4 regions of the Streptomyces sp. UF-297 genome follow, and region 4 is predicted to be linked to each of the others. Evidence: riboswitches for the same ligand, from Rfam matches in the RefSeq annotation. Region 4 holds a riboswitch; each other region holds the start of a gene.
What was found. A riboswitch is a leader RNA that binds a small molecule or an ion and turns the genes downstream of it on or off. The one in region 4 is predicted to bind cyclic di-AMP.
Positions count from the first base shown of each region.

Region 1 (7,124 bases), on a different contig from region 4:
CATCCCCCGCTCGACCACGCGCCAGAGCAGCGATGAGTCCGGTTGGTAGGCAATGAAGAATTGGCTCAGGCTGTAGACCTGCGAAAGCACCGACTGAGCAGCACGGCGCTCGTCCCCTGAATCGGCCTGGAATACGGCTAGTTGAGCGTCGTGAATCAGGTCCGGAAGCAGCTCGCCAATGACATCACGGTGGTTTGCTGTTGAATGGCGGGCCCGCCAAGCCTGGGAGAGTCGCTGCCGCAGGTGCGGCGTGGGCGGCGCCTCTCGCTGCATCGCGAAGGGATAGACGTTGATGGCATCCCGTACGTACGGGAGTCGTGCGTGGCCGGGGCCGGCGAACAGGGCGATCGGGGCCGACTGGTCGCCGACGAGTTCGGAGAGATTTCGTACCCGCAATGCCTCGGCGATCCTGAGGACCATGGGGAGCTTCGGCATGTGCAGCCGGCCTCCCTCTACCTGCTTTACCCAGCTGGGAGATTTTCCGAGGAGCCCCGCGAGAACGTTGCGGCTCATGCCTCGGCGAGTACGGAGTACCTGCATGCGCTGACCGAACGCGATCCGCTCGGCAGACAGTTCCGGAGTAGCGTCAGACGACACGTCCTGCCCCTCTCTGCGCAGCTCACATCATCGCCAGAGTACGGGTCCTGGCGGGACTTGTTGATGCAGTATCGATGCTTCTTGGGTGACGGCACGCGGGCTTGTGAGTGGGCCACGTAGGGTCGAAGCGAACGTTGTCCACTAATGGGGAGGTTGCGCAGATGGCTAAGGTTCCGGCGGCGGTTGTGGCTGCTACGGGGATTGTTGGTGGGTACGGGGTTGCTCGGGTGACCAAGAAGCGGCCGTTGGGGGGTGTGGCGTTGGCTGCGGCGGGGGCTGTGGCGGCGCGGGGGTGGCAGAAGAGTGCGGGGAATGCTGCGGCGGCTGCGTTGAGTGGCGTGTATGTGGCGGGTTTTGCCGGGTCGCATCCGTTGGCGAAGAAGATCGGGGCTTGGCCCTCGGTGATTGCGGTGGCGGGGGTTGTTGCCGCGACGTCATGGGTGGTTGCCGACCGTCGGGCCTGACACGTACGCAAGAGACGTGCGCGATACGTACGCGCGAGGGCGGCCGGATACCGATGGGTGTCCGGCCGCCCTCGTACGTGGGTGACGCCTTACGCGGAAGCCTCCGTGAGGAGGGCGAGGTCCGCGGAGGTGAGATTCAGGTCGAAGAGGGCCAGCAGGGCCGGGAGTTGGGTGGTGGTGCGGGCGCTGGCCAGGGGGGCGGCGACGGTGGGCTGGGCCGCGAGCCAGGCGAGGGCGACGGTGGAGAGTTCGGCGTTGTGGGCGGCGGCGACCGTGTCGAGGGCGGTCAGGACGCGGCGGCCGCGGTCGGTGGCGAGGTACTCGGCGGCCGTGGAGGAACGGGCGCTGTCCACGGAGGAGCCGGGGCGGTACTTGCCGGTGAGGAAGCCGGAGGCCAGGGCGTAGTAAGGGACGGTGGCGAGGTCGTGGCGGGCGGCCACGTCGGCCAGTTCGCCCTCGTAGGTGTCGCGGGAGACCAGGTTGTAGTGGGGCTGGAGGGCGACGTAGCGGGCGATGCCCTCGCGCAAGGAGAAGTCCAGGGCCTCCGAAAGACGGGCCGCGGAGATGTTGGAGGCGGCGATCTCACGGACCTTGCCGGCCTTGACGAGGTCGTCGAGGGCGGTGAGGAACTCCTCCACGGGGACGGACTCGTCGTCGTAGTGGGTGTAGTAGAGGTCGATGTAGTCGGTGCGCAGGCGGGTGAGGGACTCGTCCACCGCGGACTTGATGGTGGCGGCGGACAGGCCCTTGTGGTCGGGGAGCGCGCCGACCTTGGTGGCGATGACGACATCGGAGCGGTTGCCGCGCGAGGCGAGCCAGTTGCCGATGACGGTCTCGGACTCGCCGCCCTTGTTGCCGTCCACCCAGTACGAGTACGCGTCGGCGGTGTCGATGAAGTTGCCGCCGCCGGCGACGTAGGCGTCCAGTACGGCGAAGGACTCCGCCTCGTCCGCGGTCCAGCCGAAGACGTTGCCGCCGAGGGCGAGAGGGGAGACGGAGAGGGAGCCGATGGACCTGGGGGTGGGAGTCGGAGCCGGAGTGGTCGTCGCGGTCTGCTTACTCGTAGCCATGCCTTTGTTCAGCGAGGGGTGGGAGGGGTTTATTCCATTCCGTCGGAGCGCGCCCCAACAGGACATCGGTGAGCGCCGGTGAGCGCCGGTAAGCGCCGGTAAGCGCCGGTAAGCGCCGGTAAGCGCCGACGAGCGTCAGATGCCGATGCCGTGGCTGCGCATCCACGGTGCCGGGTCGACCGGTGCGCCGCCGCCCGGACGGATCTCCAGGTGGAGGTGCGGCCCGGTGACATTGCCCGTGGCACCGACGCGGCCGATCACATCGCCGGTGGCGACCTTCCCGGAGACGCGGACCATGGACGACAGATGGCAGTACCAGACCTCGGTGCCGTCCTGAAGGGTGAGCACGATGCGGTAGCCGTACGCGCCGGCCCAGCCCGCCTGCGTGATCGTGCCGGAGTGCAGTGCCTTGACGGGGGTGCCGGTCGGGGCGGCGAAGTCCTGTCCCGTGTGGTTGGCCGACCAGCGGTCGCCGGCCTGGCCGAAGCTCGCGGTCAGGGTGTACGAGGTGAGCGGGAGCGTGTAGCTCTTGGCCAGTTCGGCCAGGCGCTCGGCCTCGGCCTTCTTGCGGGCGGCGGCCGCCGCCTTCCGCTCGGCCTCGCGCTGGGCCTCCTTCTTGGCGGCCTCCTCGGCGGCAGCGGCCTTCTCCGCCTTGCGCTGCTTGTCGGCCGCCTCCTGCTCGGCCCGGCGCACGGCCGCCTGCTGCGCCGCCTCGCGCTCCTCCTGTGCGGCGGCGTCCTGCTGCCGTTCGGCCTGCTGCATGATGCGCGAGAGGAGGGCCGTACTGGCGTCGTGTCCCTGCGCCGCGGCCTCCGGGGAGACGCCCGGCTGGACGACCTGGCCGGAGGACGAAGAGGAACCAGAGGACGAAGAGGAACCGGAGGACAAAGAAGAACCGGAGGGCGAAGAAGGGGAGGAATCCGAAGCTTCCGGAGCATCGTCGGATATCAGGTCGCCGATGCCGGGCAGCGACTCCGCGTCCGGGAGCTTGGCCGCCATGGTGTCGGCGAGGCCGCCCAGGTCGGGCATGGATATCGGCACCGGCGGCTTGTCCTCGGCGGTGGCCATGCCGCTCGCGCCGACCGCCGCGATGACGCCGACGCCCAGGACCGTGCCGCTGCGGGCGAGTCCGCTGTTGCGCTGCTTGCCGACCCGGTGTCTGCCGCGTACGGGGCGTACGGACTCCTCGGTGGGGTTCCACTCCTCCCACGGGCCGTCCCCGGCGCCGGGAGCGCCGGCGTGGTCATCGGCGCCGCCGACGGCGAAAGGAGTGGCGGCGATGGTCGCCATGACCGCGGTGGACGCAGGATCCGAGAGGTCGGCGGGGCCGGTGGCACCGGCGGCGCGGGGCTCGAAGCCGTACGCGGACGAAGGCTCGGGGGCGGGCCTGTTGGACGCCACGGGGGCGCACTCCTTTCCTTCCTTCTCACCTACCGGGTTAGCTGTCGGGCTCGGAGCAGGAAGGTCTCCTACGGGCGGCCTCTGGTGGGAGAGGCGTCCGATTCACCCCAGGGTGGTGGTTCCCCGGTTCCCTCGGCACGGCTGGCGACGCAATGGTGGACGATGCGGCGGCTGATGGCGCGGGGACGCGGGACAGCAGTCGCGCATGGTGCACCTGATGCAGTTGGCAATCGCGCGTACGGGATTCGGCGTAGGCGCACGGTGCCGCCTCTTGCGACGGCTGGGACGACCGCGCTCCGTTATCGGACAGTAATAGACGGCGCGGTCGGATACCAAGCGTTCCCCGGAATCGGCCGCAGGTTTGGCAGGCATTTATGCTCCCAATACATCGCATACATGGGTGAGTTGGGGCGCGCATCCCAAACGATCTTCCCCGGATTGTGCACCAGTCGTTACGCGGAGGGGTGTATGGCAGTTACGGATCGTGAGGGCAGTAACGTCTGATCATGGTCGTCAACAGTGCGCAGGCAGTGGCGGATCGGTACCGGGACTTCTCCCGGCAGCAGGCGAGGGGGCAGTCCGAGGCGTACGAGGAGCTGACCGACCGGATCAGCCGGGACCAGGAGCTGTGCGATCTGCTCTCCGCCACGCTCCCCGACGGCAACAAGCAGCAGCCCAACCTCCTGCTCGCCGCGGTCCGTTACCTCGACGGCCCGCACGCCGAGCAGGGCCCGCGCGGCGAGGCCGCCTACCGGGGCTGGCGCGAGTGGACCGTACGCCACTGGGACGCCGTGCGCGAGGTGATGCTGCGGCGCTCCACCCAGACCAACGAGCCCGCGCGCTGCGCCACGCTCCTGCCGCTGCTGGCCCAACTCCCCCAGCCGCTCGCGCTGATCGAGGTCGGCGCCTCGGCCGGGCTGTGCCTGCACCCGGACCGCTACCGCTACCGCTACGACGACCGGCCGGAGTTCGGCGCGGCGGGCAGCCCCGCGGTCTTCCCCTGCCGTACGAGCCCGGGCACGCCCGTCCCCGACCGGCTCCCCGAGATCGTCTGGCGCGCGGGCATCGACCTCGATCCGCTGGACACCTCCGACCCCGAGGACGTGCGCTGGCTCCAGGCGCTGATCTGGCCGGGCGCGACGGACCTGCGGCGGCAGCGGCAGCTGGCGGCCATCGAGGCGGTACGCGCCACGGAAGCCGTACGGTCCGCGCGGGCCCCCCTCCTGGTACGCGGCGACCTCCTCGACGAGCTGCCCGCGCTCGCCGCCCAGGCCCCGCCCGAGGCGACGCTCGTCGTCTTCCACACCTCCGTGCTGACCTACCTGCCGCTGGAGCGCCGCGAGGAGTTCGCCCGGCTCGTACGGTCGCTGTTCGCGCGGCGGCCCGGGCACTGGATCTCCAACGAGCACCACAGCGTGCTGCCCTGGATCGCGGCCCCGCGCCCCGCGGAGGAGGGCCTGCTCACGCTCTCGCTCGACGAGCGGCCCGTGGCCCATACGGCACAGCACGGGCAGAGCATCCACTGGCTGCCCTGAGGCTGCGCCGCTGGCTGCCCTGCAGCGCCGCCCGGCATCAGACCTGCCGTGACGACCGCCCCTCCCCCTCAGACCGGCAGCGGCCGCCGCACCGCCAGCAGCGCCATGTCGTCCGCCGACTCCCCGCCGGTATGCCCGGCGACATCCGCCACCAGCGCGTCCAGCAGCGCCTCCGGGTCGGGGAAGCGGCGGCCGCGCAGGCGGACCAGGGGGTCGTAGAAGGTGCCCGTACAGTCGCGGGCCTCGGTGACGCCGTCCGTGAAGAGCAGCAGGGTGGCGCCCGCGGGGAAGGGCGTCTCCTCCGCCCGGTCCGGCCAGCCGGCCACCTCGCTCAGGCCCAGCGGCAGGGCGGGCTCGGCCGGTTCGAGGGCGGTCAGCCCGCCGTCCGCGCGCAGCAGCAGCGGCGCGGGGTGGCCGCGGTTCAGGACGCGCAGCGCGGCCCCCTCGTCGGCGGGGATCTCCGCCAGTACGGCCGTGGTGAAGCCCTCGAACTGGTCCAGCCCCTCGCGCCGGCCCCCCTCCCGCTGCAGCGCCCGCTCCAGCCGGGAGGCCACCGCCTCCAAGGTGGCCTCCTGCTCGGCCGCCTCCCGGAAGGCCCCGATGACGATCACCGCGGCCTCCACCGCCTCAAGTCCCTTGCCCCGTACGTCCCCGACGATCAGCCGGACGCCGTGCGGGGTGTCCTGCACCGCGTACAGATCGCCGCCGATACGGGCGTCCGCCTGCGCGGCCACATAGCGGGCGGCGACCGCGAGGCCCGCGATGCTCTCGGCGGGGGTCGGCAGTACGGCCCGCTGGGCGGCCTCGGCGATATCGCGTACGGAGGCGAGCTGGGCGTCGCTGAGGCGTACGACCCGGTTGATGCCCACGGCCAGGACGGCGACGACGAGGACGGTGACGGCCTCGGTGATGGACTCGTAGCTGTTGTGCCTGCCGTGGTAGACGAGCACCCAGTACTCCGACATCACGCAGACGAAGGCGATGGCCACGGTCGTACGCAGCGAGTACAGCGGGGCGGCCACCAAAGGGGCGGCGGAGAAGAAGGGCGCGGCCGTGTACTGGGGCGGCGTCGACAGGTCGAAGCTGAGGCCCGCGATGAGCAGGAGCGCGGGGAGCCAGCGGGCCATGCGGCGGCCGAAGGGGGACATACGGTCCCGCCGTGCGCGCCGCTCGCGGTCGCCCGCACGGCCGCCCGTACCGCCTCGCCGCATCCGCACCGGCCTCTTTCCCACTCCCGCGGGCCCGTCCTGACGAACCCCGCCGCTCACCGGCACCTCGCCTCCCAAGGCTTTCCGGTGGCGGCCCGGGCGGCGAATCGGCTTGGGCCGTACGGGTCATGCGGGGCGGGCCGCAGCGGCGGCGGGCCGCTTCAGCCGGCCGCCGACGCCCGCCGGTGCTGGGCTGCCTTGGCGCGGTTGCCGCACACCGCCATCTGGCACCAACGGCGCCTGCGGCCCACGGACTTGTCCACGAAGCGGGCGCTGCAGTTCACGCCGTCGCAGATGCGGAGCCGGGCGCGGGCGTCGGTGCCCAGCAGTTCGGCGGCGTCGGCCGCGATCCGGCACAGCGCGCCGTGCGCGTCCGCCGGCGCGGTCCCGGCCCGGAGTACGGGAGTGCCGTCCACCGCCTCCAGGCGCGGCGGGTACGCGGCCGCCCGCGCGAGCCAGGAGTTGATGACCGGCAGCGCGCTCTCGTCCACCCCCTCGTCGGGGACCACGACGGCCCGGATGCCCGCGTCGACGGCCTCCCGCAGCTCCTTCGCCCGCTCCAGGAGCGCGCCGTCCACGGCGGGGCGCTCCGCCGCAGCGGTGTCCGGCAGGACCTCGGCGGCGACGAGCCATGCGGCGAGGTCCTCGGGCCGGCGCAGCAGCTCGTTCCCCTGCGCGAACCGCATCTTGCGGGTGTTGACGAAGTCGACGCTGAGGCGGCCTCCGTACCAGACCCAGCCCTGCTCCTGATCCACTTCCTCCGGCATAACCCCATGATAGGTTACGTCGCCTCGTAACCACATGACCGGTTACCTACCGAGAGGGAAGCCGCGATGCCGCACGCATCAA
Region 1 is NZ_JBSIBZ010000146.1:2,858-9,981, reverse strand. Features, by position in the region: gene AC4IJH_RS41730 (helix-turn-helix domain-containing protein) at 1-597, opposite strand, end outside; gene AC4IJH_RS41725 (hypothetical protein) at 759-1,061, shown strand; gene AC4IJH_RS41720 (aldo/keto reductase) at 1,151-2,131, opposite strand; gene AC4IJH_RS41715 (M23 family metallopeptidase) at 2,267-3,532, opposite strand; cyclic di-AMP (ydaO/yuaA leader) riboswitch at 3,544-3,689, opposite strand; gene AC4IJH_RS41710 (DUF2332 domain-containing protein) at 4,039-5,067, shown strand; gene AC4IJH_RS41705 (PP2C family protein-serine/threonine phosphatase) at 5,136-6,215, opposite strand; gene AC4IJH_RS41700 (CGNR zinc finger domain-containing protein) at 6,437-7,042, opposite strand; gene AC4IJH_RS41695 (MFS transporter) at 7,109-7,124, shown strand, end outside.
Region 1: linked by a shared signal. The riboswitch ahead of AC4IJH_RS41715 (M23 family metallopeptidase) and the one ahead of AC4IJH_RS09195 (M23 family metallopeptidase) in region 4 are both predicted to bind cyclic di-AMP.

Region 2 (7,124 bases), on a different contig from region 4:
CATCTACGCGATCTGCGACATGCTCGGCGTCCCCGCCGAGGACCAGGACGACTTCCGGGACTGGGCGGGGATGATGATCCGGCACGGCGGCGGGCCGCGCGGCGGGGTGGCCCGCTCGGTGAAGAAGATGCGGACGTATCTGGCCGAGCTGATCCACCGCAAGCGCGCCGAACCCGGCGACGACCTGATCTCCGGCCTGATCAAGGCCTCCGACCACGGCGAGCACCTCACCGAGAACGAGGCCGCCGCGATGGCCTTCATCCTCCTGTTCGCCGGCTTCGAGACCACCGTCAACCTGATCGGGAACGGCACGTACGCGCTGCTGCGCAACCCCGGCCAGCGCGAGCGGCTGCAGCGGGCCCTGGCGGCGGGCGATCAGGCGCTGCTGGCCACCGGCATCGAGGAACTGCTGCGCTACGACGGCCCGGTGGAGCTGGCCACCTGGCGGTTCGCCACCCAGGACCTGACGCTGGGCGGGCAGCGCATCGCCGAGGGCGACCCGGTGCTGGTCGTGCTGGCCGCCGCCGACCGCGACCCCGAGCGCTTCACCGCGCCCGACACCCTGGACCTGTCCCGCCGCGACAACCAGCACCTCGGGTACGGGCACGGCATCCACTACTGCCTGGGCGCGCCGCTGGCCCGCCTGGAAGGACAGACGGCGCTGGCGACGCTGCTGACCCGGCTACCCGATATCCGACTTGCCGCACAACCGGATGATTTGCGCTGGCGGGGCGGCCTCATCATGCGGGGGCTGCGGGCCCTCCCGGTGGAGTTCACTCCCCCTCAGAAGTGACGGGTCGTCAGCGGCGTGACCTTTGCGTGATCTCCACTACACCGGCTTGAGACCGTCACGGCCCGCCGCTACCGTCAGCCAACTGAGGGCCTGCGCCCGAACCCCGGCCGGGCGCGCGCCACCCGGCACGCACGCTCGCCGCGTTGCCGAAATGCCCTAGTAGCTCCGCTACGAGGACATCCCGGCGCCTTGCGATCGCACGCACCAGAGGGCGCACGCTGATCCGACCGGGGTGCAGACGCAGGCTCTGGCGCCTGCGCCCGAACCCGGCACAGGTTCGGGCGCGGCCTCCGACAACTCAACCGCCGCTCGAAAGGCAACCGCATGCGCTCCGGGAACGGACGACACCGCCGCCCCCGTCAAGCTCCGGCCATCTTCGTCACGGCGGGAGTGACCGGCGCGGGCATCGCCCTGCCGCTGTTCGCGGCGAGCGGCGCCCAGGCCGCCGACACCGCGACCTGGGACCGCGTGGCCCAGTGTGAGAGCGGCGGCGTGTGGAGCGCCGCCGGCAACGGCTTCTACGGCGGGCTCGGGCTGACCCTGAAGAAGTGGGAGCAGTACGGCGGCACCGCGTACGCCGCGCGCCCCGACCTGGCCAGCCGCTCCCAGCAGATAGCCGTGGCCGAGACGATCCTGGCCCACGAGGGGCCGGGCGCCTGGTCGAGCTGCGCCGCGGGCGCCGGGCTGGTCAAGGGCGGAAAGGGGCCGGAGGTCGACCCGGGCGGCACGCACACGCCCGCGCCCTCGACGCCGTCCCCTTCTTCCCCCTCTTCCCCTTCCTCTCCTTCTCCCTCCCCTTCCCCTTCTTCCCCCGGTGGGCCGGGGGAGCCGGGTGAGTCGGGCAGCACCGGCAGGACCGGCGGGTCCACAGGCTCCGAGGGCCGCGGCGGCCAGGACGGCGCCGGTCGGGACTCCGGTTCCGGTTCCGGCTCCGAGTCCGGTTCCGGTTCGGGTTCCACCGACCCCGGTACGGACCCGAGCGCTCCCGCCACCCCGTCCCCCGACCCGTCCCCCACGCAGACCGACCCCGCCACCCCGCCGCCCGCCAAGGGCAAGCACCGCGGCGACGCGGACCCGCGCGAGGACACCGGCGCGGGCCGCGACACGGACCGCGGCACGGGCCGGCACGCGGGCGGGGACGGCCGTACGGGCGAGCAGGGCCGCACGGGAGAGGGGCGCGGCGGCGACGGGGGCGGCCGCTCCGGCGGCGGCGAGCGGCACCCCTCGCGCGGCGGTGACGCCGGGCGCGGCGGGGCGGGCTCCGAAGGCGGCTACACCGTACGGTCCGGTGACAGCCTGTCGGCCATCGCAGCGGCCCATGAGGTGCCCGGAGGCTGGCCCGCGCTCTACGCGGCGAACGAATCGGTCATCGGCTCCGATCCCGACCTCATTCACCCAGGTCAGAGCCTCGATCTGGACCCCGGATCAAGGTAGTTAGAGGCCCTTTGCCCGTTTTGGCGAAAGTGAGACATGGGTCTCGTTCGGTGCTGGCGTGTCCCGCGCGTCCGTTGTTTCCAAACCGCGCCCGACCTGCGGAAATGTGAGCATCCTGTGATCAAAAGCTGTCAACTGGCCTCAGAAGTAGGGGTTTGAACAGGCCGGGTGTTCCTGTTTACGGTCATCACCGCTCGCCAAAGCGGGCCCTTGGATCACACGCCTAATCCTGCCGGTGATCCGAGGCAGTCGACGCGCAAGCGCCGAAGGCAGGAGCGGGGGACCCAGGTAAGTGCCGGTCCGACCGGCTTGGGGTGAAGCCGTGTGTGAAGCACACACGGCCGGGCAACTCACACGGCCCGAACCCGACAGCTCACCTCGTAGGCGTCGGTGAGGAAACGAACCATGCTTTCTGCCAAGGGCAAGCACCGTCGTCCGTCCAAGGCCGTCCGCGTCGCCACGCTGGCCGGCGTCGCCGGTGCCGCTGTGGCCGTGCCGCTGATGGGCGCCACTTCCGCCAACGCCGCTTCGGTCTCCACCTGGGAGAAGGTCGCCCAGTGCGAGTCCGGCAACAACTGGTCGATCAACACCGGTAACGGCTACTACGGCGGCCTGCAGTTCTCCAAGTCCAGCTGGCTCGCCGCGGGCGGTGGCAAGTACGCCCCGACCGCCAACCTGGCCTCCAAGAGCCAGCAGATAGCCGTCGCCGAGCGCCTGCTCCAGATCCAGGGCCCGGGTGCCTGGGCCTGCGCCCCCGGCACCGGTCTGTCGAAGGGTGGCCCCAAGGCCAACGTCGACGCCTCCGGCAGCTCCGCCAAGAGCTACACCGCGCCGAAGAAGCAGAAGGCCGCCCCGCAGCCGCAGCGCCACGTCGAGAAGCAGGCCCCCAAGGCCAAGACCCCGGCCCCGGCCCCGACGACCCAGGCCGCGCCGAAGAAGTCGACCGGCAAGGGCAACTACACCGTCAAGTCCGGTGACACCCTCTCCAAGATCGCGGCTGCCCACGGCACCAACTGGAAGAAGATCTACGAGAACAACAAGTCCGTCATCGGCGGCAACCCGAACCTGATCTTCCCGGGCCAGAGCCTCAACGTCTGAGACCTCTGAGGCGCCCTGGCGCCACCCCCGTCCCCGTCCCCCGACGGAGACTCCACGGGCCCCGAAATTTCCGGAGATCCGCGCGCACGGCGGTGTGTACGGACCCGGAACCGGGGCACCCGAGGATCCGGGAAACCGCTCTTCCCGCGAGACAACCCCGCCCGACGCGTACCTCCCCCGAACGCGTCGAGGCGGGGTTTCTCCGTTGCCGGGGCCGGGCCCTGCCGCCCCCGCACCTGGTCGTCACCCAGCGGCTACCGGATATTTCTCCGTTCAGCGAACAATGCACCCATCCATCCCGTGAACAGGGCCTTTGGCCCTGTTTTCGTCCCACGGGCCGGGCGGTGGGCGAGCGAAGCCGCCGCAGGCCGTTAGGCTCGTGCTGCAGAACTTCAGACACCCATGAAGGAGACAACGTGCCGTCCATCGACGTCGTCGTAGCTCGCGAGATTCTCGACTCGCGAGGCAATCCCACGGTCGAGGTCGAGGTCGGCCTCGACGACGGCAGCACGGGCCGTGCCGCCGTTCCGTCCGGCGCCTCCACCGGTGCCTTCGAGGCCATCGAACTCCGCGACGGCGACCCCAACCGCTACGGCGGCAAGGGCGTCGAGAAGGCCGTCCTGGCCGTCATCGAGCAGATCGGCCCGGAGCTGGTCGGCTACGACGCCACCGAGCAGCGCCTGATCGACCAGGCCATGTTCGACCTGGACGCCACCGACAACAAGGGCTCGCTGGGCGCCAACGCCATCCTGGGCGTCTCCCTGGCCGTGGCGCACGCCGCCTCCGAGGCCAGCGACCTGCCGCTGTTCCGCTACCTGGGCGGCCCCAACGCGCACGTCCTGCCCGTCCCGATGATGAACATCCTCAACGGTGGGTCGCACGCCGACTCCAACGTGGACATCCAGGAGTTCATGATCGCCCCGATCGGCGCGGAGTCCTTCTCCGAGGCGCTGCGCTGGGGCACCGAGGTCTACCACACCCTCAAGAAGGTCCTGAAGGCCAAGGGCCTGGCCACCGGCCTGGGCGACGAGGGCGGCTTCGCCCCCAACCTCGGCTCCAACCGCGAGGCCCTGGACCTGATCCTGGAGGCCATCAAGGAAGCCGGTTACGCCCCCGGCCAGGACATCGCGCTCGCGCTGGACGTCGCCGCCTCCGAGTTCTACAAGGACGGCAAGTACCTCTTCGAGGGCAAGGAGCGCTCCGCCGCCGAGATGACGGAGTACTACGAGGAGCTCGTGGCGGCCTACCCGCTCGTCTCCATCGAGGACCCGCTGTTCGAGGACGACTGGGCCGGCTGGAACGTCATCACCGAGCGCCTGGGCACCAAGGTCCAGCTCGTCGGCGACGACCTGTTCGTCACCAACCCCGAGCGCCTGGCCCGCGGCATCGAGGAGAACTCCGCCAACGCCCTGCTGGTCAAGGTCAACCAGATCGGCTCGCTGACCGAGACCCTGGACGCCGTCGAGCTGGCCCAGCGCAACGGCTTCAAGTGCATGATGTCCCACCGCTCCGGCGAGACCGAGGACGTCACCATCGCCGACCTGGCCGTCGCCACCAACTGCGGCCAGATCAAGACCGGCGCCCCGGCCCGCTCCGAGCGCGTGGCCAAGTACAACCAGCTGCTGCGCATCGAGGAGATCCTGGACGACGCGGCGGTCTACGCCGGCCGCTCCGCCTTCCCGCGCTTCAAGGGCTGACACGCACAGCAAGTGAGGCGCCCTGCGCGTTTCAAGGGCTGACCAAGGCCGACCCGTAAAAGGTCTTAGCCTCCGTACGTCCCCGCCGACGGTCCCGTACCGTTGCCGGGGACGTACGTGCGTCAGGGATACAGGGACTTCAGGGGAGGCCACGTGCCCGCGGACCGGTTCTCCACCGCGACCAGGCTCAAGGCGCTCGGCGAGCAGGCCGCGGCCAAGGTCTACCGCGCCCGCGCCCCGCGCCGCGGCCGTCTCACCGGCCGGGCCGCCCTCCTCGCGCTGGTCCTGTGCTCCCTGGTGGTCGCGCTCGCCTATCCGATAAGGCAGTACGTCTCGCAGCGCTCGGAGATCGCCGAGCAGCGCGAGAAGGCGGAGCAGGCTCGCCACAAGGTCGAGGACCTGCGCGAGGAGAAGGCGCGCCTCAAAGACCCGGCCTACATCGTCCAGAAGGCGCGCACGCACCTGCACTTCGTGATGCCGGGCGAGACCGGCTACATCGTCCCGGACGGCTCCGGCGACGGTAGGCACCGCAAGGGCGAGGGCGCCGAGGAGCGCCCCTGGCACGACGTCCTGTTCGAGGGGCTGGACGCCGCCGACAAGTAGCCGCCCGGCGCCGTACCCTCGTAGATCCCGTACCCCTGCCGGCGTCGCAGCCGGCACCACACCGAAAGCGCACATGGACACCCCTCCGCCGCAGACCGAGCCCACCGAGCCCACCGACGCGGACATCGCCGCCTTCAAGGAGCAGCTGGGCCGCCCGCCGCGCGGCCTGCGCGCCATCGCGCACCGCTGCCCCTGCGGGCAGCCGGACGTCGTCGAGACGGCCCCGCGCCTGGAGGACGGCACGCCCTTCCCCACGCTCTACTACCTCACCTGCCCGCGCGCGGCCTCCGCGATCGGCACGCTGGAGGCCAACGGCGTGATGAAGGAGATGACCGAGCGCCTGGCGAGCGACCCGGAGCTGGCCGCCGCCTACCGCGCGGCCCACGAGGACTACATCCGGCGCCGGGACGCCATCGAGGTCCTCGAGGGCTTCCCCAGCGCGGGCGGCATGCCCGACCGTGTCAAGTGCCTGCATGTGCTGGTCGGCCATTCCCTGGCGGCGGGTCCCGGCGTCAACCCGCTGGGCGACGAGGCCATCGCGATGCTGCCCGAGTGGTGGAAGAAGGGGCCGTGCGTCGCGGCGGGCGGGGCTTGTGAAGGGGAGGACAAGTGAAGCGCGTCGCGGCCATCGACTGCGGTACCAACTCCATCCGCCTGCTCGTCGCCGACCTCGACCCCGAGACCGGTGAGCTGAAGGACCTGGACCGCCGGATGCGGATCGTGCGGCTGGGCCAGGGCGTGGACCGTACGGGCAGGCTGGCCCCCGAGGCGCTGCAGCGCACCTTCGAGGCCTGCCGCGAGTACGCCGCCGTCATCGAGGAGCTGGGCGCCCGGTCCGTCCGCTTCGTGGCGACCTCCGCCTCGCGCGACGCCGAGAACCGCGCGGACTTCGTGCGCGGCGTCGTCGACATCCTGGGCGTGGAGCCCGAGGTGATCACCGGCGACCAGGAGGCGGAGTTCTCCTTCACCGGCGCCACCAAGGAGCTCACCGGCAAAGAGGCTGCGGGCTCGCAGCGCCTTCCCGCGGAGGGCGGTGACGGGCGACGGGCGGGCCTGGCCAAGCCCTACCTCGTCGTGGACATCGGCGGCGGCTCCACCGAGTTCGTGCTGGGCGCGGACTCGGTGCGCGCGGCACTCTCGGTGGACGTGGGCTGCGTACGGATGACCGAGCGGCACCTCGTGCGCGACGGGGAGATCGTCGACCCGCCGACGCCCGGGGCGATCACCGCCGTCAAGGCCGATATCGCCGCCGCGCTGGACCTCGCCGAGCAGGCGGTCCCGCTGTCCGAGGCCCGCACCCTGGTCGGCCTGGCCGGCTCGGTCACCACCGTCGCGGCCATCGCGCTGGGGCTGGCGGAGTACGACTCCGCCGCCATCCACCACTCCCGCATCCCGCTGGCCAAGGTCCGCGAGATCACCGAGAGCCTGCTGGCCTCCCGTCACGCCGAGCGCGCCGCGATCCCCGTGATGCACCCGGGCCGGGTGGACGTCATCGCGGC
Region 2 is NZ_JBSIBZ010000044.1:11,956-19,079, forward strand. Features, by position in the region: gene AC4IJH_RS23795 (cytochrome P450 family protein) at 1-793, shown strand, start outside; gene AC4IJH_RS23800 (LysM peptidoglycan-binding domain-containing protein) at 1,118-2,227, shown strand; cyclic di-AMP (ydaO/yuaA leader) riboswitch at 2,479-2,629, shown strand; gene AC4IJH_RS23805 (transglycosylase family protein) at 2,633-3,325, shown strand; gene eno (phosphopyruvate hydratase) at 3,742-5,022, shown strand; gene AC4IJH_RS23815 (FtsB family cell division protein) at 5,176-5,625, shown strand; gene AC4IJH_RS23820 (DUF501 domain-containing protein) at 5,699-6,238, shown strand; gene AC4IJH_RS23825 (Ppx/GppA phosphatase family protein) at 6,235-7,124, shown strand, end outside.
Region 2: linked by a shared signal. The riboswitch ahead of AC4IJH_RS23805 (transglycosylase family protein) and the one ahead of AC4IJH_RS09195 (M23 family metallopeptidase) in region 4 are both predicted to bind cyclic di-AMP.

Region 3 (7,124 bases), on a different contig from region 4:
GCGCGCGTGTCGTTGAGCTCGGTGACCTTGGCCTTCGCCCGGTCGCGCAGCTGTTGTACGCCCTCCACGCGGCGGCTGAACTCGCTGACGGCGGCGGCCTGGCGGTTGCCCGCCCGCTCCAGGGCGGCGGCGCCCTCCAGGTAGTGCTCGGGGTCGGCGGACAGCACGAGCCGGACGGTGGGGTCCACGCCGCCGGAACGGTACTGCGTGGCGGCCATGCTGCCCAGTTCCGCCTTGGCGGAGTTCAGTTTCTCGGTCCTGCGGTCGGCCTCCTCCTGGAGCCGGTCCAGGTCCTCGCGGGCCTTGTCGGCCTGCTCCTTGGCGCCGTCGTATTTCTCGGTGGCGACCTCGGCCTCCTGATAGAGCCGGTCGACGGTGCTCTTGACGTCCTTGACCTGGGACGGGGTCGGGTCGGGCGCGGCGTGTGCCGCACCGTCGAACGCGGTGGCGGTGGCGGCGCTCGCGAGGGCCAGTGTCACGGCCGTACGAGCGCTGTTGCCGGTGAGCGGGTGCTGCTGCTTGGGCTTGCGGTGCGACGCCACGGTGGCCGTCACTTCCTTCCCTTACGGGCCGTGCGGGCCCTGGCGGGCCAGGTGGGTCCCCGAGTGGGTCCGGCGGCGGCCCGTAACAGGGGGAGCGGGCCGCCGCCTTTCCTCTCGGCGAAGCGGTCGACGGCCGCCGGGGCGGAGTCCGGCGACGGTGGGGAGTCGACCGCCTGGACGAGGACGCTAAACCTGACCGTCACGGGTGAGGACGCGGTTGGCCGCCATTGCCCGCTTTCGATCGCCGGGTGATGGCGATTGACCAAGAGCCCTACGGCATGAGGGCGGTGGCGCCCACGCGCTGACCGAAGTCCCGATCATTGCGGCCCCGCCGGGAGGGCGGTGCTATGAGGCGGATACGATCGCGCACTATGGACGTAGTAACCCATGTCTTCGTCGGCCTGCACATCATCGGCATCGCCTCGCTGCTCGGCGGCTTCCTGACCCAGATGAAGGCGATGAGCGCGGGTACCGCCCGCTTCACGCCCGCCATGCTGCACGGCGCGCTGACGATGCTGGTGACCGGCATCGCCCTGGTCGGCCTCAACCAGGCCCAGGACCACACCGTCAACAACATCAAGATCGGCATCAAGCTGGCCGTACTGGTGGTCGTGCTGGCCCTGGTCTACGTCAAGCGCGACGAGGAGAAGATCGACAAGCCGCTCTTCGGCGCCGTGGGCCTGCTGACGGTCGTCAACATCTTCATCGCCGTGCTGTGGACGTGAGGTCCCGCCCCTGACTTCGGCCGAGTGCCCCGGACTGCTGAGCGGTCCGGGGCACTCGTCGTTCATGGGGCCGTATCACGCGGGCCGTATCACGCGGGCCGTACGTTCCCGTAGATCGGCATGTAGTAGATCGACTCGACGCGGACGCTGGCGCCGGGCTTGGGCGCGTGGATCATCTTGCCGTCGCCGATGTACATCCCGACATGGCTGATGTCGTTGTAGAAGAACACCAGGTCACCGGGCTTGAGGCTGCTGGTGGACACCCGCTGGCCCACCTTGACCTGGTCCCAGGTGGTACGCGGCAGATCCACGCCCGCCGCCTTCCACGCCGCCTGCGTCAGGCCGGAGCAGTCATAGGAGTTGGGGCCGGTGGCGCCCCAGACGTAGGGCTTGCCCATCTGGGCGCGGGCGAAGGCGATCGCCTTCTCGGCCTTGGCCGCGTACGAGCCGTCCGTCTGCCCGGAACCGCCGCCGTCGGTCTGCCCCGACCCGCCGCCGTCCGTCCGGCCCGGCCCCTGGCCGCCGTCGTTGCCCTCCTGCTGCCGCTCCCGCTCCTGCTGCCGCTCCCGCTCCTTGCGGGCCTCCTCGGCCTGTTTGCGGGCCAGTTCCTCGGCCTTGCGCCGGGCCTCGGCCTCCTTCTTGCGCTCCAGCTCCGCCAGCCGCGCCTTCTCCTGCGCGGTCAGCCGCGACAGCAGCTGCCGGGCCTCGGCCAGCTTGTCCTGCACGGACTTCTTGGACTCGCGCAGCGCTCTCTGGGACTCCTGGAGCTTCTCCAGGCTGCGGGTCGCCTCGGCGCGCCGGCGCGCGGCCGCCGTCTGCTGCTCCTGATAGTCCGCGACGGCCTGCTGCTGCCGCCCGGTCAGCCGCTCCATGAGGTGGCTGCGCTCGGCGAACTGCTGCGGGTCCTTGGCGAGCATCAGCTGCGCCGTGGGGTTCAGCCCGCCGGTGCGGTACTGGGCGGAGGCGAAGGTGCCCAGTTGCCGCCGGGCGTCGTTCATCTTCTGCGTCCGCCGCGCCGTCTCGTCGAGCAGGCCCTCGACCTTGTGGCGCTGCTGCTCGGTGCGCTCCTTGGCGCCGTTGTACTGCTGCGTGGCCACCTCGGCCTGGCGGTAGAGGCCGTCGACCTTCTCCTTGACCTCCTCGATGCTCTGCCGCGGCTCGGCGGGGGCCGCGTTCGCGGTCTGGGAGAGCAGCGTGAGGGAGGCCAGCGCGGCGGTGGTGAGCCCGGCGGCGGTACGGCTGCCGGACGAGGTGAGTATTCGGGTGCGCGGCTTGCGGTGCGACGCCAAGGCCGGCGACTCCTTCCGTGGACCGCCTACCGGGTTAGCTGTCGGGCTCGGGCGGTCTGGGGGTGTGCCCCTCGGAAGGCGTGCCCTACGGTCCGTACGAGGCTCCGTACGGTGGCCGATTCGCCCCGGTTGCGCATGGTGGGTCCCCGGCTCCGGATGCTGTGGGGGCAGGGCCGGACTCGGCGGGAGCGGCCCGTGCGGACGCTGTCGACCGCGGAGGGACGGGCTGCCCGGGCGAGCACGCTAGCCAACTTCTGAGGCCCCTGTGAAGGCTGATGTTCGATATGCCCGAAACCTTTTCGTGACCTTGGCGCGGTCGGCCGCGACGGTGACCGGGATGTCGCGTTCGGGACGCCGGTTCGCCGACTCCGCAGCCGGTTGTCACCGGGGCGGCCTAGACTCGGTGAGCGATGAGCAGCCTCTTTGACGACAGCTTCCTGGCGGACCTCGACCCCAAGGACGAGGGACCCCCGCCCCCTCCCGAGGACGAGGGTGGTCCGAGCCAGGAGGAGATCCCGGCGGATCTCTTCGGGGGCGCTTTCGACGCGCCCGTGGACCGGGAGACGTATTACCGCGACGGCGCGGCCCGGCCCGCCGTCGACCCCGCCGCGCTGCTGGAGGGCCTCAACGACCAGCAGAAGGCCGCCGTGGTGCACAGCGGCGGCGCGCTGCTGATCGTGGCCGGCGCCGGCTCCGGCAAGACCCGGGTGCTGACCCACCGCATCGCGCATCTGCTCGGCGCGCGCGGCGTCCACCCCGGCCAGATCCTCGCGATCACCTTCACCAACAAGGCCGCGGGCGAGATGCGCGAGCGCGTCGAGGAGCTGGTCGGCCCGCGCGCGAGCGCCATGTGGGTCTCCACCTTCCACAGCGCCTGCGTACGCATCCTGCGCAGGGAGTCCAAGAAGCTCGGCTTCACCTCCTCCTTCTCGATCTACGACGCCGCCGACTCCAAGCGCCTGATGGCCCTGGTCTGCCGCGATCTGGATCTGGACCCCAAGCGCTTCCCGCCCAAGTCCTTCAGCGCGAAGATCTCCAACCTCAAGAACGAGCTCATCGACGAGGAGACCTTCGCCGGGACGGCCGCCGACGGCTTCGAGAAGACCCTGGCGCAGGCGTACGCCCTCTACCAGGCGCGGCTGCGCGAGGCCAACGCCCTGGACTTCGACGACATCATCATGACCACGGTCAGCCTGCTGCAGGCCTTCCCCGATGTCGCCGAGCACTACCGCCGCCGCTTCCGGCACGTCCTCGTGGACGAGTACCAGGACACCAACCACGCCCAGTACACCCTCGTACGCGAACTGGTCGGCCCGGACACCCCCGAGACCCCGGCCGCCGAACTGTGCGTGGTCGGCGACGCCGACCAGTCCATCTACGCCTTCCGCGGCGCCACGATCCGCAACATCCTCCAGTTCGAGGAGGACTACCCGGACGCCACCACGATCCTGCTGGAGCAGAACTACCGCTCCTCGCAGACGATCCTGTCCGCGGCCAACGCCGTCATCGAGCGCAACGAGAACCGCCGCCCGAAGAACCTGTGGACGGACGCCGGCGCGGGCCCGTCCATCACCGGCTACGTCGCCGACACCGAGCACGACGAGGCGCAGTTCGTCGCCGACGAGATCGACCGGCTCACCGACGCCGGGGACGCCAAGGCGGGCGATGTCGCGGTCTTCTACCGCACCAACGCCCAGTCCCGTGTCTTCGAAGAGGTCTTCATCCGCGTCGGCCTGCCCTACAAGGTCGTCGGCGGTGTGCGCTTCTACGAGCGCAAGGAAGTCCGCGACATCCTGGCGTACCTGCGGGTGCTGGCCAACCCCGAGGACACCGTCCCGATGCGCCGGATCCTCAACGTCCCCAAGCGCGGCATCGGCGAGCGCGCCGAGGCGATGATCGACGCCCTCGCCCAGCGCGAGAAGATCAGCTTCCCGCAGGCGCTGCGCCGGGTCGACGAGGCGTACGGCATGGCGGCCCGCTCCGCCAACGCCGTCAAGCGCTTCAACGTCCTCATGGAGGAGCTGCGCACCATCGTCGAGTCCGGCGCGGGGCCCGCCACCGTCCTGGAGGCGGTGCTGGAGCGCACGGGCTATCTCGCCGAGCTCCAGGCCTCCACCGACCCGCAGGACGAGACCCGGATCGAGAACCTCCAGGAACTCGCCGCCGTGGCCCTGGAGTTCGAGCAGGACCGCGGCGGGGACGCCGCGGAATCGGGTGGCGCCGCGGCGGGCGGCACCCTCGCCGACTTCCTGGAGCAGGTCGCCCTGGTCGCCGACTCCGACCAGATCCCCGACGAGGACGAGGAGGGCAGCGGCGTCATCACGCTCATGACCCTCCACACCGCCAAGGGCCTGGAGTTCCCGGTCGTCTTCCTCACCGGCATGGAGGACGGCGTCTTCCCGCACATGCGCGCGCTGGGCCAGACCAAGGAGCTGGAGGAGGAGCGCCGGCTGGCCTATGTCGGCATCACGCGCGCCCGCGAGCGGCTCTATCTGACCCGTTCCACGATGCGCAGCGCGTGGGGGCAGCCGTCCTACAACCCGGCCTCGCGCTTCCTGGAGGAGATTCCCGACCAGTACGTCCAGTGGAAGCGGACCGGGCCCGCCACGCCCTCCGCGTCCATGGGCGCCCTCTCGGGCACCGGCGGCGGAGGCTTCGGCTCCTCGTCCTCCGTCTCCTCGCTGTCCTCCTCCCGTACGAAGGCGGGCCCCAGCGGGTTCGCCACGCGCCGCGCCAAGGACCGCGAGGTGGTGTCGCTGGCGATCGGCGACCGCGTCACCCACGACAGCTTCGGGCTCGGCACGGTCGTCGCGGTCAAGGGCAGCGGGGACAACGCGGAGGCGACGATCGACTTCGGCGCGGAAAAGCCGAAGCGTCTGCTCCTCCGCTACGCCCCGGTGGAGAAGCTCTAGCCTCTTCGCACGTTGTGGGCAGGCGTTCCGCAAGGGCGGAACGCCTGCCCACAACGGAGGGCGAAGGGGGATTACGTCGGGTCGAGGCCGTGGCTGCGGAGCCAGGGGAGGGGGTCGATGGCGGAGCCCCCGCCGGGGCGGACCTCGAAGTGCAGGTGCGGCCCGGTGGAGTTGCCGGAGTTGCCGGAATAGGCAATGGGATCACCGGCCTTGACCGACCCGGACCGGACCCGCGTGCTGCTCAGGTGGCAGTACCAGGTCTCCGTCCCATCGGCCGCCGTCACGATCGCCATGTTCCCGTAGGCCGGATTCCACTGCGTCCGCACCGTGCCGTCGGTCGCCGCCATCACGGGCGTGCCATAGCTGACCGGGAAGTCGATCCCGGAGTGCACGGACATCCAGTTGACCCCCGCCTGCCCGTAGTACGCGCTCAGCCCGTGCTGCTTGACCGGCAGCAGGAACTTCGGCCGCATCGCCTCCTTGCGGGCCGCCTCCTCCGCCTTGCGCTTCTTCTCCGCGGCCTGGCGCGCCTTGAGGTCGATGCGCTCCTGCGTACGGCTGGCGCGGTCGGCGAAGTCGTCGGCGCCGGAGCTGAGACCGGCGAGCTGGGTGTCGAGCTTGGCGTTGGCCACGGCGGGTTTGACGGCGGCCGGGTCCGTCGCGGCCCGGGTGGTCCTGCTGTCCTTGTCGTCACCGCCGCCGATCCCGCTGACGGACGCCGCGGCCACCGCGCACACGCCCATGGCGGCGACGGACGGCACGGCCACGGTCAGCAGCGCGGAGCGCTTGGCGGGCTTGGCGGTACGCCGCCGCCCCCGCCCCTGCGCGTCACGGCGGCCGGGGGAGCCGGGAGAGGGGACGGCCGGCGCGGCGCCCTCTGCACCCGCGCCCGCACCCGTGCCTGCGGCCGCCGTCTCGCCGCCCTCCGCGTCCTCGTACGGCGCCTCGTAGGGCTCGAAGACGGCGGTGTCGTGCGTGCTGTCGTGCGGGGCGCCGGCATCGGCCGCATGGGCGGTGGCCGCATCGCCCTCCGGGCCTGCGGCGGAGGCGGGGTAACTCCCCGTGTCCCACTGCCCGGTCGCGTCCCACTGCCCGGTTTCGTACTGCGCGCCCGGCGGCGTCTGCGCGCCCGCCCCGGCCTCGTAGTGCCCGGTGTGCTCGCCCCAGGCGCCGGTGTCCCACTGGCCGGTGGCGCCGGTGTCGTACGGATAGCCGGTGTCGCCGTGCGGCGCCCCGGACTGCGCGGGAATGCCGCCCGCCGCTTCGTAACCGCCGGACGACCACACCGCGGTCGTGTCGGAGGAGCCGCCCGTGGCGCCGTAGCCGGGGAAGGTGCCGGTCGTGTCGGCGCCGGCCGCGAAGGAGTAGCCGTAACCGGTGGTCTCGTAGCTGCCGGTGTCGTACGGGGGCTGCGCGGAGTGCGCGGTGTGGGCGTAGGGGTCGTAGCCGGCGGCGGGCTGGGCGCCGGTGTCGTACCCGGTGGCGTCGAAGGCGCCGGTGGTGTAGGCGCCGGTGTCGTACGCGCCCGTGGCGTAGGAGCCGGTGCCGTAGGACCCGGTCTGGTACGCGCCGGAGTTGGGCGTTTCGTGCCCGCCCGCGGGGGTGCCGAAGGGCGGGGTGCCGTCGCCGTACCCGGCGCCGAGGTTGTCGAAGGTG
Region 3 is NZ_JBSIBZ010000004.1:153,609-160,732, forward strand. Features, by position in the region: gene AC4IJH_RS04545 (C40 family peptidase) at 1-542, opposite strand, end outside; gene AC4IJH_RS04550 (hypothetical protein) at 914-1,267, shown strand; gene AC4IJH_RS04555 (C40 family peptidase) at 1,357-2,556, opposite strand; cyclic di-AMP (ydaO/yuaA leader) riboswitch at 2,565-2,751, opposite strand; gene pcrA (DNA helicase PcrA) at 2,967-5,468, shown strand; gene AC4IJH_RS04565 (M23 family metallopeptidase) at 5,540-7,124, opposite strand, start outside.
Region 3: linked by a shared signal. The riboswitch ahead of AC4IJH_RS04555 (C40 family peptidase) and the one ahead of AC4IJH_RS09195 (M23 family metallopeptidase) in region 4 are both predicted to bind cyclic di-AMP.

Region 4 (7,124 bases):
CGGCGAAGCGGCGGATGCCGCGCTCGCGGGCGACGGCCGCGATGTGCTCCAGCAGCGCGGAGGCCACCCCGCGGCCCTGGTGGGCGTCCTGGACGAGGAAGGCGACCTCGGCCTGGTCGTCGCCGGGGCTCTTGGCGGGCAGTCCGCGCTCGTCGATGCGGTCGTAGCGGACGGTGGCGATGAACTCGCCGCCCACCGTGGCCGCCAGGCCCACCCGGTCGACGTAGTCGTGGTGGGTGAAGCGGTGCACATCGCGGTCGGACAGGCGGGGGTAGGGCGCGAAGAAGCGGTAGTACTTCGACTCGTCGGAGACCTGCTCGTAGAAGGAGACCAGGCGCCCCGCGTCGTCGGGGGTGATGGGACGGATGCGCGCGGTGCCGCCGTCACGCAGCACCACGTCGGCTTCCCAGTGGGTCGGGTAGGCGTGGTCCGACGGGGTCTGCATGCGGCAAGCGTACGGGCCGGGGGCGGCGAGGGGCGGTGCGGCGGCGCATCGGGGCCGCAGTACGTCACGGCCGCCGCCCGCTGCGCCGGGTACCGCGGCTCGGCATGCGACCGAGGGGCGCGGCAGGCACTCTGGAGGGCGCAGGGTCGGCGGGATCACGGCGAGCGGGTTACCGGAGCACTCCCGTCCGCATGAGAGACTGGTCTAGACAACCGTAACGACTTGAAGGGCACCACCATGGCTGAGCGCCGCGTCAATGTCGGCTGGGCCGAGGGCCTGCACGCCCGCCCCGCCTCGATCTTCGTCCGTGCGGCCACCGCCTCCGGCGTCCCCGTGACGATCGCCAAGGCCGACGGCAACCCGGTCAACGCCGCCTCCATGCTGGCGGTCCTGGGCCTGGGCGCCCAGGGTGGCGAGGAGATCGTCCTGGCCTCGGACGCCGAGGGTGCCGACGCCGCGCTCGACCGTCTGGCCAAGCTCGTCGCCGAGGGCCTCGAGGAGCTCCCGGAGACCGTCTGAGCCCTTCTCGACCTCAGCGTGCGCGGCCCCGCCGCGGCAGCCGGACCACGGCAGCCGCGCCGGGGCCGCTTCGTTTTCCCACCGCACACACCGGAACACCGCATTGCACACCGCGCCGGATGAATTCACTTCCGGGCACGCCGAATGGTGCGGGAACGCGGCACGGCGAAAGCACTGTGCGGCAAAAGCTTCGTGCCGAAAATGCGCACGGCGCAGCAATTCCTCGATTCCTCCGTGTTGTATACGGCAGCATTGTTAAGTGCGGACGCGCGCCGTGTTGACGGGGTGTTTCGGCTCCCTCACAGCGCCGTGGGCCACCGGCCGCCGCAGCCGGTGGGCGGGCAGCGAGCGCTCGATGTGCGCGGCCATCAGGGCCCGCGCCCGCTCCGCGTCCCCGCGGGTCACCGCGTCCACCAGCGCCCCGTGCTCGCGCCAGGACTCCGCCTCGCGCGCTGCGAGAAATTCGCGGCGCGCGGCGCCTCCTTGGGCGGGTGGGGGCGGGAGGCGGGCGGGGTCCACCGTGTACATCCAGTCGATCTTGCGGCGGAGCTGGGTGAGCAGCGCCGTCAGGCTCGTACTGCCGCAGGCCTGGGCCAGCGTCTGGTGGAACCAGGCGTCCAGGCGCCGCAGGTCGGCCCCGTGGCCGCCGTGCCGGGCGCGCTCACGGCCCAGGCGTACGAGGCCGTGCAGCACCTTCAGGTGCGCCTCGGTGCGGCGGGCGGCGGCGCGGGCCGCGCCCATCGGCTCCAACAGGGCGCGCACGTCCAGCAGATCGGCCGCCTCCTGCTCGGTGGGCTCGGCCACCACGGCGCCCGCGTGCCGGCGGGTGGTGACGAAGCCCTCGGACTCCAGGGTGCGCAGGGCCTCGCGTACGGGCACGCGGGAGACGCCGTAGCGGCCGGCCAGCAGCTCCTCGATCAGGCGGCTGCCGGGCGCCAGGGCACCGCGGACGATGTCGTCGCGGATGGCCGCGCACACCGCGTGCCCGGGAATTCCCGGGGCGTTCGCCGCTCCCGGAACGCCAGCACCGTTGTCACCGGGAACCGAGCCTCGCATCGTCCGCGCCTCCGCCGTAATCCCGTGGAAACACCGCCGCTCGACGGCAATTTGAGACTCTATTCGAAAGGGCCCGGCTTTTTCATGGGGCCGGTGAATTCATGGATATTTTTTGGCCATGAAGAGGGCGGCCTGACGCGGCGGCGCCGAAATGCCCCGACCCCGGCGGGCAGGGCTGCCGGCCGGGGTCGGGGGAAGGACGCGAAATGCGCCGGGGCTGTTCGCCTCAGATGTTGACGCCGTGCGAGCGCAGGTACGCGACGGGGTCGATGTCCGAGCCGTAGTCGGCGCCGGTGCGGGCCTCGAAGTGCAGGTGCGGGCCGGTGACGTTGCCGGTGGCGCCCGACAGGCCTATCTGCTGCCCCGGGGTGACGGTCTGGCCGACCGAGACGCCGATGGAGGACAGGTGGCCGTACTGGGTGTAGGTGCCGTCGTTCATCTTGATGACGATGTTGTTGCCGTACGCACCGCCCGGGCCGGCCTCGACCACGGTGCCCGAGCCGACCGCGTGCACGGACGTGCCGGTGGCGGCGTGGAAGTCGATGCCGGTGTGGCTGCCGGAGGACCACAGGCCGCTGGAGGCCTTGTACTGGGTGGAGACGTAGGAGCCCTCGATCGGCGCGTTGTAGGAGAGCAGGCGCTTGCGCTCCGCTTCACGGGCGGCGCGCTCCTTCTCCTCGCGCTCCTGCTTGGCCTTCGCCTCGGCCTTGCGCTTGGCCTCCTCGGCGCGCTGGGCGGCCTCGGCCTCGATCTTCTCGCGGGCGGCGTCGGCCTCGGCGGCCTCGCGCTGGGCGTCGGCCTGCTCGGCGACCACGTCGGCCATCTCGTCGCTGATGACGATGGTCTTCAGGGTGCCGGTGTCCTGGGCGCTGTCGTCCGCGGTGGCGGCCATGGCCGGGGAGGCGACGGAGGCGACGACGCCGGAGGCGGCGAGCGTGGCTATGCCGGCGATGTTGCGGGTCGTACGAGCGGTACGGCTCGGACGGCGGTGCTTCCCGGTGGCACGGGTGAAGGCCATGTGCTGGCTTCGTCCTTTCCTTCCTTCTCGCCTACCGGGTTAGCTGACGGGTTCGGAGCAGGAAGGTCTCCTACGAACTCCTCCTGGAAGGAGTCCGATTCACCCCAGGGGACGGTGGGTCCCCGGCTCCCCTGGCTCGCGCCGTACGGGGACTCGGCGATGGCTGCCCGGCGCCGCGGGTGCGGCTCACATCTGACGGACAGCGGGATTGACGCTAAACGGCCCGTCTTTCAATCGGCAAACAGAACCCGTGCTTTGTGCCGTACGCCACATGGGCAACAAGCAACCAGCGCCAACAAATGGGACAAACGCGGGGCCCGGAGTGCGCTCGCACCCCGGGCCCCGCGTCCGCTCGGCGGTGGCGTCAGCTGCTGACGACCGTCACCTCGCCGATGCCCAGCGCCCGCACGGGCTCGGCGATCTCGGAGGCGTCGCCCACCAGGACCGTGACGAGCCGGTCCACGGGGAAGGCGTTGACGGCGGCGGCGGTCGCCTCGACCGTGCCGGTCTCCGCCAGCCGTGCGTACAGCTGCGCCTGGAAGTCGTCCGGGAGGTGCTGCTCGACCTGGTCGGCGAGCGTCCCGGCGACGGCGGCGGCGGTCTCGTACTTCAGCGGGGCGACCCCGACGAGGTTCTGCACGGCCACATCGCGCTCGGCGTCGGTCAGGCCCTCGGCCGCCAGGGTCCGCAGCACCTTCCACAGGTCCTCCAGCGCGGGGCCCGTGGAGGCGGTGTCGACCGAGCCGCTGATGGCCAGCATCGCGGCGCCCGTGCCGTCCCCAGAGGAGCGCAGCACCTGCCCGAAGGCGCGCACGCCGTAGGTGTAGCCCTTCTCCTCGCGCAGGACGCGGTCCAGGCGGGAGGTGAGCGTGCCGCCCAGGCAGTACGTGCCCAGCACCTGGGCCGGCCAGACGCGGTCGTGCCGGTCGGCGCCGATACGGCCGATCAGGAGCTGGGTCTGTACGGCGCCGGGGCGGTCCACGATCACCACGCGGCCGGTGTCGTCCGCGGTGATGGGCGTGGCCGCGACGGGCTCGGCGGTGGAGCCGGTCCAGGCGCCGAGGGAGTCCGCCAGGGCCTGGTCCACGTCCACGCCGGTGAAGTCGCCGACGATCACGGCGGTCGCGGTGGCGGGCCGTACATGGGCCTCGTAGAAGGCGCGTACGGCGGCCGCGTCGATGCGCTCGACCGTTTCCTGGGTGCCCTGGCGGGGCCGGGACATCCGGGAGGTGGCCGCGAAGAGCTCCTTGGACAGGGCCATCGCGGCGCGCCGGGCGGGGTTGGCCAGCTCGTGCGGGATCTCGTCCAGGCGGTTGCCCACCAGGCGCTCGATCTCGCTGTCCGCGAAGGCCGGGGCGCGCAGGGCGTCGGCCAGCAGGCCCAGCGCCTTGTCCAGGCGGGAGGCGGGCACCTCCAGGGAGACCCGCAGGCCGGGGTGGTCGGCGTGCGCGTCCAGGGTGGCGCCGCAGCGCTCCAGCTCGGCGGCGAACTCCTCGGCGTCGTGCTTGTCGGTGCCCTCGGACAGGGCGCGCGCCATGATCGTGGCGACGCCGTCCAGGCCCTCGGGCTCGGCGTCCAGCGGCGCGACGAGGTTGACCTCGACGGCGACGACCTGCTGGCCGGGGCGGTGGCTGCGCAGCACGGTCAGCCCGTTGGGCAGCTGCCCGCGCTCGGGGGCCGGGAAGGCCCACGGCTTGGGCGCGCCGGCCTGCGGCTGCGGGTGGAAGGTCATGGTGCTGGTCACGGCGTCGCTCACTTCGCCGCCTCCTCGTCGTCGTTCTCGTCGGCGTCCGCACCGGCGCCGGCGACCGGCTCGTACACGAGCACCGCGCGGTTGTCGGGGCGCAGCCGGGCCTTGGCGACCTCCTGCACCTCCTGCGGGGTGATGTCCAGTACGCGCTGGACCGCGGTCAGGGCGAGCTGCGGGTCGCCGAACAGCACGGCGAAGCGGCACAGTTCGTCGGCGCGGCCGCTGACGGTGGCCAGCCGGTCCAGCCACTCGCGCTCCAGCTGGGCCTGTGCGCGCTCCATCTCCTCGGGGCTGGGGCCCTCCTCGGCGAAGCGGGCCAGCTCCTCGTCCACGGCCCGCTCGATGTCGGGGACCTCCACGCCGCCGGAGGTCTTCACGTCCAGCCAGCCCAGCGAGGGCGCGCCGGCCAGCCGCAGCAGGCCGAAGCCGGCCGCGACCGCGCTGCGGTCCCTGCGCACCAGGCGGTTGTAGAGGCGGGAGGACTCCCCGCCGCCGAGCACGGTCAGCGCCAGGTCGGCGGCGTCCGCCTCACGGGTGCCGTCCTGGGGCAGGCGGTAGGCGGCCATCAGGGCGCGCGAGGGCACCTCTTCCTCGACGACCTCGCGCAGCTCCTGGCCGATGACGTCGGGCAGCGAGCCGTCGCGCGGCGGCTGCTTGCCGTCGTGGGAGGGGATGGAGCCGAAGTACTTCTCGATCCACGCCAGGGTCTGCTCGGGGTCGATGTCGCCGACGACCGAGAGGACGGCGTTGTTGGGCGCGTAGTACGTACGGAAGAAGGCGCGCGCGTCCTCCAGGGAGGCGGCGTCCAGGTCGGCCATCGAGCCGATGGGGGTGTGGTGGTAGGGGTGTCCGTCCGGGTAGGACATGGCCGTCAGCTTCTCGAAGGCCGTGCCGTAGGGGACGTTGTCGTAGCGCTGGCGGCGCTCGTTCTTGACGACGTCGCGCTGGTTCTCCAGCGACTCCTCGTCAAGAGCGGTCAGCAGGGAGCCCATGCGGTCGGCCTCCAGCCACAGCGCGAGCTCCAGCTGGTGGGCGGGCATGGTCTCGAAGTAGTTGGTGCGCTCGAAGCTGGTGGTGCCGTTCAGGGAGCCGCCCGCGCCCTGGACCAGTTCGAAGTGACCGTTGCCCTCGACCTGCGCGGAGCCCTGGAACATCAGGTGCTCGAAGAGGTGGGCCAGGCCGGTTCGGCCCTTGACCTCGTGGCGCGAACCGACGTCGTACCACAGGCAGACCGCGGCGACCGGGGTCAGGTGGTCTTCGGAGAGCACCACGCGCAGGCCATTGGCCAGCCGGTGCTCGGTTGCTGTCAGGCCGCCGGAGCCGGCTTTTTCCGTGGCCGTGTGACCCATGGGCATGTACGTCCCTTCGATCCGCTTGCGATGAGGTTCTGTCACTGTATGCAAGCGCGTCGGACCTTGGCGAAGTTCCCGGTCAAGCCCCTCCTTACGAGGGGAAGCCGCCCCGCGCCGCGCGGGGCGGGGAGGGTCGTGGTCGGCGTTGTCAGTGGGCCGGGCCACAATGGTGCGGACAGTGAAGCGTTGTTGAACCAGCATCGGCAGTTGAAGTAGAAGGAGCCGCAGCCGCGATGGCCCGCCGCAGCACGAAGACCCCGCCGCCGGACGACTTCGAGGAGAGGATCCTCGACATCGACGTCGTCGACGAGATGCAGGGTTCCTTCCTCGAGTACGCGTATTCGGTCATCTACTCCCGCGCCCTGCCGGACGCGCGCGACGGGCTCAAGCCCGTACAGCGCCGCATCCTGTTCCAGATGAACGAGATGGGGCTGCGGCCCGAGCGCGGCTACGTCAAGTGCGCCCGGGTCGTCGGCGAGGTGATGGGAAAGCTCCACCCGCACGGCGACGCGTCCATCTACGACGCCATGGTGCGCATGGCGCAGCCGTTCTCGATGCGGGTGCCGCTGGTCAACGGCCACGGCAACTTCGGCTCGCTGGGCAACGACGACCCGCCCGCCGCGATGCGTTACACCGAGGCCAAGATGGCCTCGGCGGCGTCCCTGATGACGGAGTCCATCGACGAGGACACCGTCGACTTCGCGCCCAACTACGACGGCCAGGAGCAGGAGCCGGTCACCCTGCCGGCGGCCTACCCCAACCTCCTGGTCAACGGCACCTCCGGCATCGCGGTCGGCATGGCCACGAACATGCCGCCGCACAACCTCGGCGAGGTCATCGCCGCGGCCCGCCATCTGATCAAGCACCCGGGCGCCGACCTCGACACCCTGATGCGGTTCGTGCCCGGCCCCGACCTGCCCACCGGCGGCCGGATCGTGGGCCTTTCGGGGGTGCGGGACGCCTACGAGACCGGGCGCGGCACCT
Region 4 is NZ_JBSIBZ010000011.1:13,832-20,955, reverse strand. Features, by position in the region: gene AC4IJH_RS09210 (bifunctional acetate--CoA ligase family protein/GNAT family N-acetyltransferase) at 1-445, opposite strand, end outside; gene AC4IJH_RS09205 (HPr family phosphocarrier protein) at 683-964, shown strand; gene AC4IJH_RS09200 (GntR family transcriptional regulator) at 1,220-1,942, opposite strand; gene AC4IJH_RS09195 (M23 family metallopeptidase) at 2,247-3,038, opposite strand; cyclic di-AMP (ydaO/yuaA leader) riboswitch at 3,052-3,207, opposite strand; gene AC4IJH_RS09190 (M16 family metallopeptidase) at 3,403-4,770, opposite strand; gene AC4IJH_RS09185 (M16 family metallopeptidase) at 4,791-6,137, opposite strand; gene AC4IJH_RS09180 (DNA gyrase/topoisomerase IV subunit A) at 6,374-7,124, shown strand, end outside.